DNA from 3 places in the Promicromonospora alba genome. Region 2 is predicted to be linked to each of the others. Evidence: predicted binding sites of a transcription regulator. Region 2 holds the regulator's gene; each other region holds the start of a gene.
The links. Region 2 encodes LexA, which represses DNA repair genes until DNA is damaged. Its sites were predicted from a motif close to TCGAACANNTGTTCGA; they were not measured.
Positions count from the first base shown of each region.

Region 1 (4,685 bases), on a different contig from region 2:
CGACGCCGTCCTGCGGACCTTCGTCGGGCCGCCGCTGGGCGCGAGCATGACCGGCATCGGGCTGTCCGACGCCGACGCGGGCGCCGCGATCGCCGCCTACCGCCGCGACTTCGAGGTGCACGGCATGTTCGACAACTCCGTCGTCCCCGGCTTCCCGGATGCGCTGACGGAGCTGCGCGACGCCGGGGTGACGCTCCTGGTGGCCACCGCCAAGCCGGAGCACTACGCACGGCAGATCGTCGAGCACTTCGGGCTCGACCGCTACCTGGAGGGCGGGCTCGACGGCGTCCACGGCGCCGCGGGCGAGGCGGCCGGGCTCGTGGAGGGCAAGGAGGTCGTCGTGGAGCGCGCGCTGGCGCACGCGGTGGCCCTCGGCGCCGACGTCGGGCAGACGGTGATGGTGGGCGACCGCGAGCACGACGTGCACGCGGCCGCCCACCACGGCGTCCCGACCGTCGGCGTGACCTGGGGCTACGCGGCACCCGGCGAGCTGGAGGCCGCCGGTGCCGCGGCGCTCGCGGCGACGCCGGCGGAGCTGGCCAAGCTGCTCACGAGCTGATTCGCCCGCACCTGACCCGCGGAATGCGCTGGACGATCTGCGCGGCGCCCCGTAGAACGTCGACTGTGACCACCACGCACGACACCTGGACCGTCGGCCCCGAGCCGTTCGACTCGCCCGACGCCGTCGCCCTCTGGCGTGAGTGCTACACGCACCTGAGTGACAGCTGGTACCTGCTCAAGGAGAACCGTCGCACCGACCCGGAGGAGCTGGAGCGAGAGATTGCCGCCGATCCGGGCAGCGAGTTCGTGGCGCCCCGAGGCGCGCTGGTCGTGGCCCGCCGCGACGGTGCGGCGGCGGGCATGGCCGGCGTCCGACTGCTCGACGACGAACGGGCCGAGCTGAAGCGCGTCTTCCTGCGCCCCGAGTTCCGGGGCACGGGCGCCGCCGCCCGCATCGTCGGTGCGGCCGAGGACCAGGCCCGACTGCTCGGGGCGACCCGCATGGTCCTGGACGTCCGTACCGACTTCGTCGCGGCACGAGCGCTGTACCAGCGGCTCGGCTACTCCGAGATCGAGCCGTACACGTTCGGCCAGTACGCGGAGCACTGGTTCGGCAAGGCGCTCTGAGCGGCGGATCCCGCGCGCGTCAGGTCGTCGTCATGCCGCTCCGAGCGCCTCGTCGAACACGTCCCGCAACCGCTCGTCGAGCACCACGAACCGCACGTCCTGCGGACTGGCCTCCGGATGCTCGGCGAGCCAGCCGCGACAGGTCATGACGGCGATGCGTGCGACGTCGGTGACGGGCCAGCCGTAGGCACCCGCGCTCACTGCCGGGAAGGCGATGGACCGCACGTCCAGCTCGGCGGCGACGTCGAGCGAGCGGGCGAAGCACGACGCGAGCCGGGCCGGATCGTCCTGGCCGCGGTGCAGGTTCGGCCCGACGGTGTGGATCACCCACGAGGCCGGCAGGTCGAACGCCGGGGTGGCGACGGCGTCGCCCACGTCCAGGCCGTCCCGGTGGGTGGTGTTGCGCAGTCGACGGCACGCCTCGAGCAGCCGTGGCCCGGCCGCGGCGTGGATGGCGCCGTCGACCCCGCCGCCGCCCAGGAGCATGGAGTTCGCGGCGTTGACGATCGCATCCGCCTCCACGCGGGTCAGGTCACCGATCTCGACGGACAGTGTCATGAGTGTGCTCCCGATGGGCTGGCTGCTGTGCTGACAGGTGTGGTGGTCGGTGTGCCGGCGGAGGTGCCTGCTCCGCGGCGCGGGCGTTCCATCCAGGAGTACTGCGGGTCGACCGGTACCCAGCCGAACTGCTCGTAGAGGCCACTGGCGTCAGCGGTCGCGAGGAGCGTGCGACGCAGACCGAGCGGCTCGAGCTCCGCGACCACGCCCGCGACCAGGAGCTTGCCGACGCCCTGGCCACGCACCGCCGGGTCGACGACGACGTCGGCGAGCCAGGCGAACGTCACGCCGTCCGTCACGACGCGCGCGAACGCGACCTCCTCGCCCGTGTCGCTGCGGTAGACGCCGTAGGGCCGCGAACCCGCGATGGCGGCGTCCATCACCTCGCGGGAGCGGCCCGTTCCCCAGTAGGTGTCGGCGATGAGCTCGTGCACGCGGGCGGGATCGATGCGGGCCGGGTCGGTCGAGAACTCGTAGGTCGGGTCGTTCATGGTCCGGAGTCAACCACTGGTCACTGACACCGGCCGAGGGAAATAGTGCTCCGCAACCACAAGTCCTCATCTCTGACGCGGGTGGCGGAAGGCCCGGGTGGATGTCAGTGGTCGAGGCTAGAGTCGAACGCGTGTCCGTAGAAATGGCACAAACAGTTAGCCTTATGAACCACGTGACCCGGATGAGGAGTGTGCTGCATGCGCGAGGGACTGTCTGACGACGGCATGGCGGGCGCGCTCCTCGACGAGCCTGCCGTGGACCACCAGGTCTGGGATCAGGGGCGGGACACGGGTGCGGGGTCGGTGCCGGACGAGATGCCGGATCCTGGACCCGACTGGCCCCCGGAGGCCATTCCCGTGTTCCTGTGGCCGGAGGAGATCCTGCGACAGGCACTGCGCGGTGCGCCGGGCCCACGGTTGGCGCGGGTGGTGGCCGAGGCGATCGACCTGGCCGGCAACCTCGACCCCGACCACGACACGCACGCGGGCCCGCTGGCCGATCTGTCCGACGACACCCTGGGTGACCTGATGGTCGCGTGCGCCCGGATGCAGTCCTGGTCTGCGGGCCTGCAGGCGAGGATCGTCGCCGAGCGTGCCGCGCGGGAGAGTCACCCGTTGGCACACAACTCGCTGGTCGGACAGGTCACCAGCGAGCTGGTCGTGACCGAGCCCGAGGCCGTGGAGGTCGTGGTCCGGGCCGAGTCCGGTACCCAGCACCCCACCGTCATCAATGCCTTGGTGGCCGGCCGTATCGACGTGCGTAAGGCACACACCCTGCTGCGGTCCGCGTCCCAGCTCACGGTGGCCGAACGCGTCGAAGCCATCGGGAAGTACCTGCCGCAGGCGCCGCGGCGGACGTGGAAGTGGCTGCAGGCCCGGATGCTCGCGTTCGCCAAGAACCGGCACGGCGCCGCTGCCACCGCCAAAGCGGAGACGGCCCGCCGCAGTGTGCAGGTGGACCGGGCGGAGAACGACATGGGCTGGCTGTCCGCGTACCTGCCCGCGACCGACGCAGCGGCAGTCTGGGGCGTCATCGACGACATGGCCCACCAGCTCCGCCACACCACCGGCGAGGACCGCACCTTGGGACAACTCCGTGCCGACTCCCTGACCGGCATCATCACCGGCCGCATCCTGCCCGCTGACCGTTTCACCGACACCGACACCGACACCGAGACCGAGACCGAGACCGAGACCGAGACCGAGACCGAGACCGAGACCGAGACCCAGACCAGCCAACACGCCGACGCGGACACCAGCCCGGACACCAGCCCGGATACCAGCCCGGACGCCAGCCCGGACGCCAGCCCGGACGCCGGCTCGGACGTCGCGGGGGTGGTCACCGCGAGCGACACGAGCGCGCAGACCGGCACAACTGCCGGTGCCGGGGCGCCTGACGCCACAGGCGGGCCGGTATGCACCTGCGGCGGCAAGGCACCCGTCCAGGAGATCGTCGTGGAGCAGATCGTGCGGCCGGTGCGGATCACGCCCACCCGACCTGTGGTCCGGGTCACGATCCCCGCCACCGCGCTCCTCGGCCTGGACGACGCCCCAGGGCACCTGGCGGGGTTCGGCCCCATCCCGGCCGAGACCGCACGGATCATCGCGCAGGACGCGACCTGGCAACGCCTGCTCACCGACCCCGTCACCGGAATCCTGACCGACTACTCCACCACTACCTACCAACCCGGCAAAGTCCTCCGCGCAGCCATCGAAGCCAGAGACGAGACCTGCACCTTCGGCTGGTGCGACACCGCCGCCGGCAGATGCGACCTCGACCACATCCGACCCTTCGACCACCACAAGAACGACAGCCCCGTCGGCGACGGCAACAGCACCGGTGGTGCTCCCGGGCAAACCCGCGCGCAGAACCTGCAACCCCTGTGCCGCAAGCACCACCTGCTCAAGACCCACGCTGGGTGGGGTGTCGTCCGCGACCCCCAGACCGGGATCACCACCTGGACCACCCCGACCGGACGCACCCACACCCGACCACCCACCGTCCTGGACACTCACGTCGAGCTGGGCCAGATCGACCCCGACACCAGCAACGACCTCACCTTGCGCGCCCTCACCGGCCGACGCCTACCCCGCCCCTACCAGACCACCGAACCCGGAGCCGTACCCAGCACCGACGAACCCACCGGCGCGAGCGACCCCGACGACCCACCCTTCTGACGGGCCCCGCATCGACGTCATCGAGCCGAGGACCCATCCAGTCCAGAGCTCAGAGAGCTCGCCAGCCAGATAGTCCCGAGCCCGAGCGAGCCCCGGCGCCAGAGGCGGCAGCCCCGGGTGACTGACCACGACCCCGCTCGGCACGTTCGCAACTACCCGGCGTACCGACGGCAGAACTCCCGCAGCGGTCCGGCCGGGATCACGTCCAGCAGCTCTCTGTAGCGGCCGGCGGACTCATCGGTCCGGCCGGTGCGCCGGGCGAGGTCGGCCAAGGCGAGGCTCGCGTCGCGGGCGGCGTACGGCGGACCGTCCGCGACCAGGTCCTCGAGC
Region 1 is NZ_JBHSFI010000003.1:366,228-370,912, reverse strand. It holds gene ACFO6V_RS06920 (HAD hydrolase-like protein) at 1-559, shown strand, start outside; gene ACFO6V_RS06915 (GNAT family N-acetyltransferase) at 625-1,128, shown strand; gene ACFO6V_RS06910 (O-acetyl-ADP-ribose deacetylase) at 1,159-1,686, opposite strand; gene ACFO6V_RS06905 (GNAT family N-acetyltransferase) at 1,683-2,177, opposite strand; gene ACFO6V_RS06900 (HNH endonuclease signature motif containing protein) at 2,376-4,355, shown strand; gene ACFO6V_RS06895 (DUF6596 domain-containing protein) at 4,508-4,685, opposite strand, start outside.
Region 1: ACFO6V_RS06900 (HNH endonuclease signature motif containing protein) is a predicted target of LexA. The motif match lies at 2,301-2,316, and genes of this name have one in related genera.

Region 2 (4,685 bases):
GGGCAGCCCGGGCATCCTCCCGGAGCACGACGTCGTGGTGGTGGACGAGGCGCACGAGCTCACGGACCGGGTCACGTCCTCGGCGACGGTCGACCTGTCCATGGCCTCGGTCGAGAACGCCGCACGCCTGGCGCGGCGGCACGCGGGCACCAACACCGACTCGCTGGACGCCGCCGCCCAGGCACTGGGAACGCTGCTGGTCACGGCCCCCGCCGAGCGGTTCCCGAACGGCCTGCCCGACGAGCTGCGCCTGGCGGTCGGCGCGGTGCGCGACGCGGCCCGCGAGGTGCTGAGCACGCTGAAGCCGGAGGCGGGCGGCGGCAAGGGACAGGCTCCGGCCCAGCCCGAGCCCGGCCTGAAGATGGCGCAGGGCGCCATGCTGCAGCTCTTCGAGACGGCGGAACGCATGTCGTTCCAGGACACGACCGCCGACGTGCTGTGGTGCTCGCGCCCGGACAACAGCTGGGGCGGGTTCGCCGACAACGTGACGCGGCTGCATGCGGCGCCGCTGCACGTGGCCGGCCTGATCCGGATGCACCTGCTGGGGGAGGCGACAGGCGTCTTCACGTCGGCCACGCTGGCGCTGGGCGGCACGTTCGACGCGGTGGCCGGCACGCTCGGCCTCAAGGGCGAGGACGCCCCGCCGTGGCACGGCCTCGACGCCGGCAGCCCGTTCGACTACCCGCGCCAGGGCATCCTGTACATCGCCCGGCACCTCCCGGCGCCGGGCCGCGAGCCGACGACGGAGGCGCAGCTCGACGAGATCGCGGAGCTGATCACCGCCGCGGGCGGCCGCACGCTCGGCCTGTTCTCGTCCCGGCGTGCGGCGAACGCGGCGGCGGAGGCGATGCGGGAGCGGCTGGACTTCCCGATCCTGGCGCAGGGCGACGACCAGCTGCCCACCCTCGTGCGCGAGTTCGCCGAGGATCCGGAGGCCTGCCTGTTCGGCACGCTGTCCCTGTGGCAGGGCGTGGACGTGCCGGGCCCGTCGTGCCAGCTCGTGCTGATCGACCGCATCCCGTTCCCGCGCCCCGATGACCCGGTCAAGGCGGCACGCGCCAAGGCGGTGGAGCAGGCGGGCGGTAACGGGTTCATGGCGGTGTCCGCGCAGCACGCGGCGCTGCTGCTTGCGCAGGGCGCCGGGCGCCTCGTGCGGAGCATGGACGACAGGGGAGTGGTGGCGGTCCTCGACCCCCGCCTCGCGACGGCCCGCTACGCGTCGTTCCTGACCCGCTCGATGCCGGGGTTCTGGCCGACGACCGACTCGGCGCTGGTCCGTGCCGCGCTGGCGAGGCTCGACACCTAACCTGGGGGCATGGCAGCCCTTTCGGACATCCCGGCCGCGCCGTCCTCCGGCGCCCGCACCACCAAGCTCGCGATCGTGGGCGCCGGGGCGGTCGGCTCCACGCTGGCCTTCGCCGCACTGGCGCGGGGCTCGGCGCGGACCATCGCCCTGCACGACGTGAACCGGGCGAAGGTCGAGGCCGAGGTGCTCGACCTCCAGCACGGCCTCATGTTCACGCCCCAGGCGCAGGTGATCGGCTCGGACGACGTCGCAGTGTGCGCGGGCGCCGACGTCGTGGTCGTGACCGCAGGGGCGAAGCAGAAGCCCGGGCAGACCCGGATCGACCTCGCCGAGGGAACGATCGGCCTGATGCGCAAGATCCTGCCCGGCCTGGTCGACGTCGCGCCGGACGCCACGTACGTCATGGTGACCAACCCCGTCGACGTCGTGACCTACGCGGCGCTCAAGATCTCCGGCCTGCCGCGCGAGCGGCTGTTCGGCAGCGGCACGGTGCTCGACTCGTCCCGGCTGCGCGTGGTGCTCGCCGAGCGCTGCGGCGTGGCGGTGGGGAACGTGCACGCGTACATCGCCGGGGAGCACGGCGACTCGGAGATCGCGCTGTGGAGCTCGGCGTCGATCGGCGGTGTGCCGCTGCTCGACTGGGAGCCGCTGGGCGGTAACCCGCCGCTCGACGCGGCGGTGCGTACGGAGGTGCACCACGAGGTGGTCGACTCCGCGTACCGGATCATCGCGGGCAAGGGGGCCACCAACTACGCCGTCGGCCTGGCCGCCACCCGCATCATCGAGGCGGTGCTCAACGACGAGGGCCGGATCATGCCGGTGTCCTCGCTGCTGGACGACTACCACGGCATCAGCGACGTGTGCCTGTCCGTGCCGTCGCTCGTGGACCGGCGGGGTGTCACGGCCAACATGCGGGTGCCGATGTCCTACGACGAGCTGGCCGGCCTTCGTGCGTCGGCGGAGAGCGTGCGGGCCGTGCAGAGGCAGTTCGGCTTCTGAGGAGACCGCGAAGTAGAGCGCCTGTCCGCCTTACGCACGCTGAGCGTTGCGCAGGGCGGACAGGCGCTCTACTTCGCGAACCTCGTTACAGGCTGCGCAGCACCGCGACCACGCGGCCCAGGATCTGGGCCTCGTCGCCGGGGATCGGCTCGTAGGCCGGGTTCTGCGGCAGCAGCAGCACGTGACCGTCGGTCTGCTTGAACGTCTTGACCGTGGCCTCGCCGTCGATCATGGCGGCGACGATCTCGCCCTGCTCGGCGACGTTCTGCTGCCGTACGACCACCCAGTCCCCGTCGCAGATCGCGGCGTCGACCATCGAGTCGCCGGCGACCTTGAGGAGGAACAGCTCGCCGTCGCCCACCAGCTGGCGGGGGAGCGGGAACACGTCCTCGACGACCTGCTCGGCAAGGATGGGGCCACCGGCAGCGATACGGCCCACGAGCGGCACATACGACGGCGGGGGGGTGCTGGCGTCGTCGGGCACGGAGCCGCCCCAGTGGACCTGGCCGCTGCGGCGCGGCTCGGGCCAGTGGATCTCGCCGCGCGTCGGCTTGTCGACCTGCTCGGCCATCGGCTCCACGAGCTCCATGGCGCGCGGCCGGTTGGGGTCGCGGCGCAGGAAGCCCTTCTTCTCGAGCATCTGGAGCTGGTGCTTGACGCTCGACGGGCTGGCCAGCCCGACGGCCTCGCCGATCTCGCGCATCGACGGCGGGTAGCCCCGCGTCTCGAACGACTGCCGGATCGTGTCCAGCACCAAGCGCTGCCGTTCGGTGAGGCGGTCAGTCGGCGAGATCGTGTGCACGTCAGCGACCGCCTTGTCGGCTGGCGTGTCCAGCGTGGCGACGCCGGAGGCTGCCGTGTCGACGGCTCTCGTGTCGCTGGTCCCGTCCCGTCCCGTCATGCCCGTGCCCCTCCCGTTCCGACAAATGTTCTCCTGTGCGCTACCCACTCTAGGTCACAAACGCGCTCGGCTCAAACGAATGTTCGAGCGTGTCTCGACATGGACGGTGTCCCGTGCTACACAATGGTACGGGCGTTCGACGAACGCTTGTATGAACGACAGAAGCTCAGTCACTCATTCGAGGAGGGGCCATGGGGGACGTGATCCCGCTGCGGCAGTACACCCCGACGTATGAACAGGCGTATGCGCCGTCGTATGGCCGGGCGTTCGTGCCGGCGGCCCGACCGGCTGCGGTCCGTGCGTACATCCCGGTGGAAGGGCGCACGCTCGCCGGCCGGCTCGGCCTGGCCGGCCTCCGGCTCACGCGGCGCGGCCGGGTGGTCCTCGTGCTGCTCGCCATGCTCCTGCTCGCTCCGATGATCACGTGGGGGGCGACGGCGGTCGCCAGTTCCCCGGGTGAACCCACCGAGGTCCGGGTGCACGCCGTGCAGCCGGGAGAGACGCTCTGGGGCTTCGCCCAGGAGATCGCGAGACCCGGCGAGGACGTGCGACACGCGGTCGGCAGGCTGCAGGACCTGAACGAGATGTCGACCGGCACGCTGCGCGTCGGGGAGCTGTTGCTCCTGCCCAAGGAGTGACGAAAGGCCTCGATTCGCCGACGAATGTTGCGGCTATGTTGCAAGGGGGTGGTTTGCCCGCTTACGGTCGGGGCGCGACCGGAGGCCTCCGGTCGATGGTCGACCACGCAGGAGTGAGCATGCACTGCCCGTTCTGTCGCCACGCCGACTCGCGCGTGGTGGACTCGCGGACTGCCGACGACGGCCTGTCGATCCGGCGCCGACGGCAGTGCCCGAACTGCAACCGACGGTTCACCACCGTGGAGACCGCGAGCCTGTCCGTGGTCAAGCGCTCCGGCGCCACAGAGCCGTTCAGCCGCGACAAGGTCGCCGCGGGTGTGCGCAAGGCGTGCCAGGGGCGCCCGGTGAGCGACGACGACCTCGCGATCCTGGCCCAGCGGGTCGAGGAGACCCTGCGGAGCAACGGCAGCGCGGAGATCGACGCGTACGAGGTGGGCCTCGCCATCCTCGGCCCGCTCCGCGAGCTCGACGAGGTGGCGTACCTCCGGTTCGCGAGCGTCTACCAGGCGTTCGACTCGCTCGAGGACTTCGAGAGCGCGATCACCTCGCTCCGTGCGGAGCGCGCCGAGCGGGCGGCCGCTCAGGCATAGGGAGTCTGCGCGGCCGGGCGCGTCGTCGTCGGCCGTAGCCTGGGTGGAATCCAAAAATGTTGGCACCTGGCTGTGCCGTGGTGCAGGCTGGGGCCGACGACGGACCCGATCGAGGGACCCCCGGAACAAGAGGAGGTGATCGGTGTGACGGACGAGAAGCCCAATGCCGAGGCAGCCGAGACCAAGGGTGCTGAAGAGCCCAAGGTCGCGACAGCGCCGAGCACGGACGCGAAGGCGAAGTTCAAGGAAGC
Region 2 is NZ_JBHSFI010000005.1:198,552-203,236, reverse strand. It holds gene ACFO6V_RS15900 (ATP-dependent DNA helicase) at 1-1,306, shown strand, start outside; gene ACFO6V_RS15895 (L-lactate dehydrogenase) at 1,316-2,305, shown strand; gene lexA (transcriptional repressor LexA) at 2,391-3,206, opposite strand; gene ACFO6V_RS15885 (LysM peptidoglycan-binding domain-containing protein) at 3,398-3,844, shown strand; gene nrdR (transcriptional regulator NrdR) at 3,964-4,434, shown strand; gene ACFO6V_RS15875 (DUF5302 domain-containing protein) at 4,579-4,685, shown strand, end outside.

Region 3 (4,685 bases), on a different contig from region 2:
TCGGTCGCCCTGGTCGGCTCGTGCACGTGGGGCCTGTCCCGGAAGGCGGCGCTGCGCGTGGTCCACGTCGCCCGCCGGCTGGAGATCGAGCTGTCGGAGACGCCGGGGGTGGGCGCGCTGGCGGCAGAGCTCCTGCGCCGCGCGGGCGACTCCTACGGCGACGACCCGCGCGCCCTGCGGACGGCGTTCCTGCTCAAGCCCCGCGGTGTCATGGACGTGTCGACCGACGACGTGGACCGGGCCGAGCGGGCGGTCGCGGCTGCCCGGGACGCGGCGGGCCGGGCGGAGGCGCTCACCGACCTGGGCGTGGCGCTGCGGGACGACGCACGCCTGGCCGAGTCGCTGGACGCGCTGGAGGCGGCCGTGGCCGCGTGGCGCCGCCTCGCGGCGAACGACCTCGACCGGTACCGCACGGCCCTGGTGGGGGCGATCAACGCCCTCGGCGTCGCGCACTGGCGAGCCGGGATGACGAAGGACGCGCTGGCCGCGCAGCTCGAGGCCGTCGAGCTGACCCGGACGGCCGAGGAACGGGACACCGGCTGGATCGAGGCGGAGCTGGCCCGCGTCCTGATGAGCCTGACCGTCGTCCTGAACGACACAGGTCCTCCCCAGGAGGAGGACGCGCGGTTCATGGAGCTGCTCCCGATCCTCCGGAACCTGGTGCAGCGCGACCCGCGGCAGTGGGGGGTCTTCCTGACGACCGCCCTGTCCAACCGCGCGGTGACGCTCACGGAGAGCCGCCCGGAGGAGGCGCCGGCGTTCGCGCTGGAGGCCGTCGAGCTCAGCCGCAGGATGGTGCTGCAGGCGCCCGAGCGGTACCGGCAGGAGCTCGGGTTCGCGCTGACGAACCTCGCCAACTCGTACGCGGCGCTCGGCCGCGACCGGGAGGCGATCGAGCCGCTCGGCGAGGCCGCGGCCCTGCGCCGTCAGCTCGCCCGCGAGAATCCCGCCGCCCACACCTGGACGCTCGCCTACACGCTCGCGTCGCTGGGCGCGGTGCGGTCCCGGCTCGGCGACCTGGACGAGGCGATATCTCTCGAGCGCGAGGCCGTGCTGCTGCGCCGCCGGCTCGCGCGCGAGAACCCCGCGCGGTTTCGCAGGACGCTCGCCGCCTCGCTCTCGAACCTCGCGGTCACGCACTCGCGGGCCGGGGAGCCGGACGAGGCGCTGCCCCTGGAGCAGGAGGCGGTGGCGATCCGCCGCGGCCTGGCGGCGGAGGGGCACCCGGGCGAGGAGTACCTGGCGCGCTCGCTGTCCAACCTGGGGGTGCTCTACTCGGAGCTCGGCCGGGCCGAGGACGCCGTCGCGCCGACCGAGGAGGCGGTCGCCCAGCTCCGGCTGCTCGCCGTGGGAGACCCCGAACGCTTCGAGCCGGACCTCGCCGATGCGCTGCTGAACCTGGGCGCCGCGCTCATCGACGCGGGGCGCCCGGAGGAAGGCGTCGAGCCGACGGCGGAGGCGGTGCGCGTACGCCGCGGGCTCGCGCGCCGGAGCCCCGACCTCCACCTGCCGGGGCTCGCCTCCGCGCTCTCGAACATGGTCTCGGTGCACCTCGACCTGAAGATGCTGGACTCCGCGGCGGAGTACGCCCAGGAGGTCGTGGACGTGCGGCGCCGGCTCGTCGACGGGTCCTACGCCCACGAGCAGGACCTCCTGCGGGCCCTCGACCTGCAGGCTCGTGTACGCCGGTCGGGCGTCTCCGACGGCCGCGCGGTGCGCTGAGTCCTCGCGGGCGTCGTGCGGGTGTGACGAGTCTGTCAGTGTGATCTCAGGCGTGATTTCTAGAACAGGCGTGCGAATGTCAGTGGGTCGCCCTAGGATGCCTCTGTGAGCAATCGTCTCGTCGTCTCGGGTGCCCGAGAGCACAACCTGAAGAACGTATCCCTGGACCTGCCCCGGGACCAGCTCATCGTGTTCACCGGGCTGTCGGGCTCCGGCAAGTCGTCGCTCGCGTTCGACACGATCTTCGCCGAGGGGCAGCGCCGGTACGTCGAGTCGCTGTCCGCGTACGCGCGTCAGTTCCTGGGCCAGATGGACAAGCCCGACGTCGACTTCATCGAGGGGCTGTCGCCCGCGGTGTCGATCGACCAGAAGTCGACCAACCGCAACCCGCGCTCCACGGTCGGCACCATCACCGAGGTCTACGACTATCTGCGCCTGCTGTACGCGCGCGCGGGCACGCAGTTCTGCCCGGTGTGCGGCGAGAAGGTCCAGTCGCAGACGCCGCAGCAGATCGTGGACCAGATCCTCGAGCTGCCCGAGAACACGCGGTACCAGGTGCTGGCACCCGTGGTGCGCGGCCGCAAGGGCGAGTACGCGGACCTGTTCAAGGAGCTGCAGGCCAAGGGCTTCTCCCGGGCGCGGGTCGACGGCGAGGTCGTGCAGCTGACCGACCCGCCCACGCTGGAGAAGAAGCTGAAGCACGACATCGAGGTCGTCGTGGACCGGCTCGTGGCGCGCGACGGCGTGCAGCGCCGGCTGACGGACTCCGTCGAGACCGCGCTGACCCTGGCGAACGGCCTCGTGATGATCGAGCTGGTCGACGCCGACGTCGACGACCTGACGCGCACCCGCAAGTTCTCCGAGAAGCGGGCCTGCCCGAACGAGCACACCCTCGCGCTCGACGAGATCGAGCCGCGGACGTTCTCGTTCAACGCGCCCTACGGCGCGTGCCCGGAATGCACGGGCATCGGCTTCCGGCTGGAGGTCGACCCCGACCTCATCGTGCCGGACGACGAGCAGACGCTGCGCGGCGGCGCCGTCGCCCCGTGGGCGCAGACGTCGTCGGAGTACTTCGAGCGCGTGCTGACGGCCCTCGCGGAGGAGATGAAGTTCTCCATGGACGTGCCGTGGCGCGCCCTGCCCGAGCGCGCTCGCGAGGCGATCCTGCACGGACGCGACCACAAGGTGCACGTCAAGTACAAGAACCGGTGGGGCCGCGAGCGGCAGTACTCGACCGGCTTCGAGGGCGCCGTGACGTTCCTGGAGCGCCGGCACCGCGAGACCGACTCCGACCTGTCCAAGGACAAGTACGAGGCCTACATGCGCGAGGTGCCGTGCCCCACGTGCGGCGGCGCGCGGCTCAAGCCGGAGGTCCTCGCGGTCAAGATCGACGGGCTGTCCATCGCCGACGTCAGCCGCCTGCCGGTGGGCGAGGCCGCCGAGTTCCTCAAGGGCATCGTGCTCGGCGTGCGCGAGGCGCAGATCGCGACCGAGGTCCTCAAGGAGATCCACGCACGGCTCGGCTTCCTGCTCGACGTCGGCCTGCACTACCTCACGCTGGAGCGCCCGGCCGGCACCCTGTCCGGCGGTGAGGCCCAGCGCATCCGGCTGGCCACCCAGATCGGCTCCGGGCTGGTCGGCGTGCTGTACGTGCTGGACGAGCCGTCCATCGGGCTGCACCAGCGGGACAACCGCCGCCTGATCGACACGCTCACCCGCCTGCGGGACCTGGGCAACACGCTGATCGTCGTCGAGCACGACGAGGACACGATCCGCGCGGCCGACTGGATCGTCGACATCGGCCCGGGCGCCGGCGAGCACGGCGGCGAGGTCATCCACTCGGGCGACTACGCGGGCCTGCTCGCGAAGAAGGAGTCGATGACCGGCGCGTACCTCTCCGGGCGCCGCTCCATCCCGGTGCCCGCCGTGCGGCGGCCGATCGACCACGACCGGCAGGTCACGGTGATCGGCGCGCACGAGAACAACCTGCGCAACGTCGACGTGTCGTTCCCGCTCGGGGTGCTGACCGTCGTGTCGGGCGTGTCCGGCTCCGGCAAGTCCACGCTGGTCAACTCGATCCTGTACACCGTCATGGCGAACCAGCTCAACGGTGCGCGGCGGGTCGCCGGGCGGCACCGGCGCGTGACGGGTCTGGACCAGCTCGACAAGGTGGTGCACGTGGACCAGGGGCCGATCGGGCGTACGCCGCGGTCGAACCCCGCCACGTACACGGGCGTCTGGGATCGGATCCGCAAGATCTTCGCGGAGACCGAGGAGGCCAAGGTCCGTGGTTACGGTCCGGGCCGGTTCTCGTTCAACGTCAAGGGCGGCCGCTGCGAGGCGTGCGCGGGCGACGGCACCATCAAGATCGAGATGAACTTCCTGCCGGACGTCTACGTGCCGTGCGAGGTCTGCCACGGCGCGCGGTACAACCGCGAGACGCTCGAGGTGCACTTCAAGGGCAAGACGGTCGCCGACGTGCTCGACATGCCGATCGAGGAGGCCGCGGAGTTCTTCAAGGCGTTCCCGGCGATCTCCCGGCACCTGTCGACGCTGGTCGACGTCGGCCTGGGGTACGTGCGGCTCGGGCAGCCCGCCCCCACGCTGTCAGGTGGCGAGGCGCAGCGCGTCAAGCTGGCGGCGGAGCTGCAGAAGCGGTCGTCGGGCCGCTCGGCGTACGTGCTGGACGAGCCGACCACCGGCCTGCACTTCGAGGACACGCGCCGCCTGCTCGGTGTGCTGCAGTCGCTCGCCGACAAGGGCAACACGGTGATCGTGATCGAGCACAACCTGGACGTCATCAAGAGTGCCGACTGGGTCATCGACATGGGGCCCGAGGGCGGCAGCGGGGGCGGCCTCGTCGTCGCGCAGGGTACGCCCGAGGTCGTCGCCGCGGTCCCGGAGAGTCACACGGGCACGTACCTCGCGGAGATCCTCGAGGTGCACGCACAGGCCGGCGAGGT
Region 3 is NZ_JBHSFI010000003.1:31,006-35,690, reverse strand. It holds gene ACFO6V_RS05395 (tetratricopeptide repeat protein) at 1-1,722, shown strand, start outside; gene uvrA (excinuclease ABC subunit UvrA) at 1,828-4,685, shown strand, end outside.
Region 3: uvrA (excinuclease ABC subunit UvrA) is a predicted target of LexA. The motif match lies at 1,783-1,798, and genes of this name have one in related genera.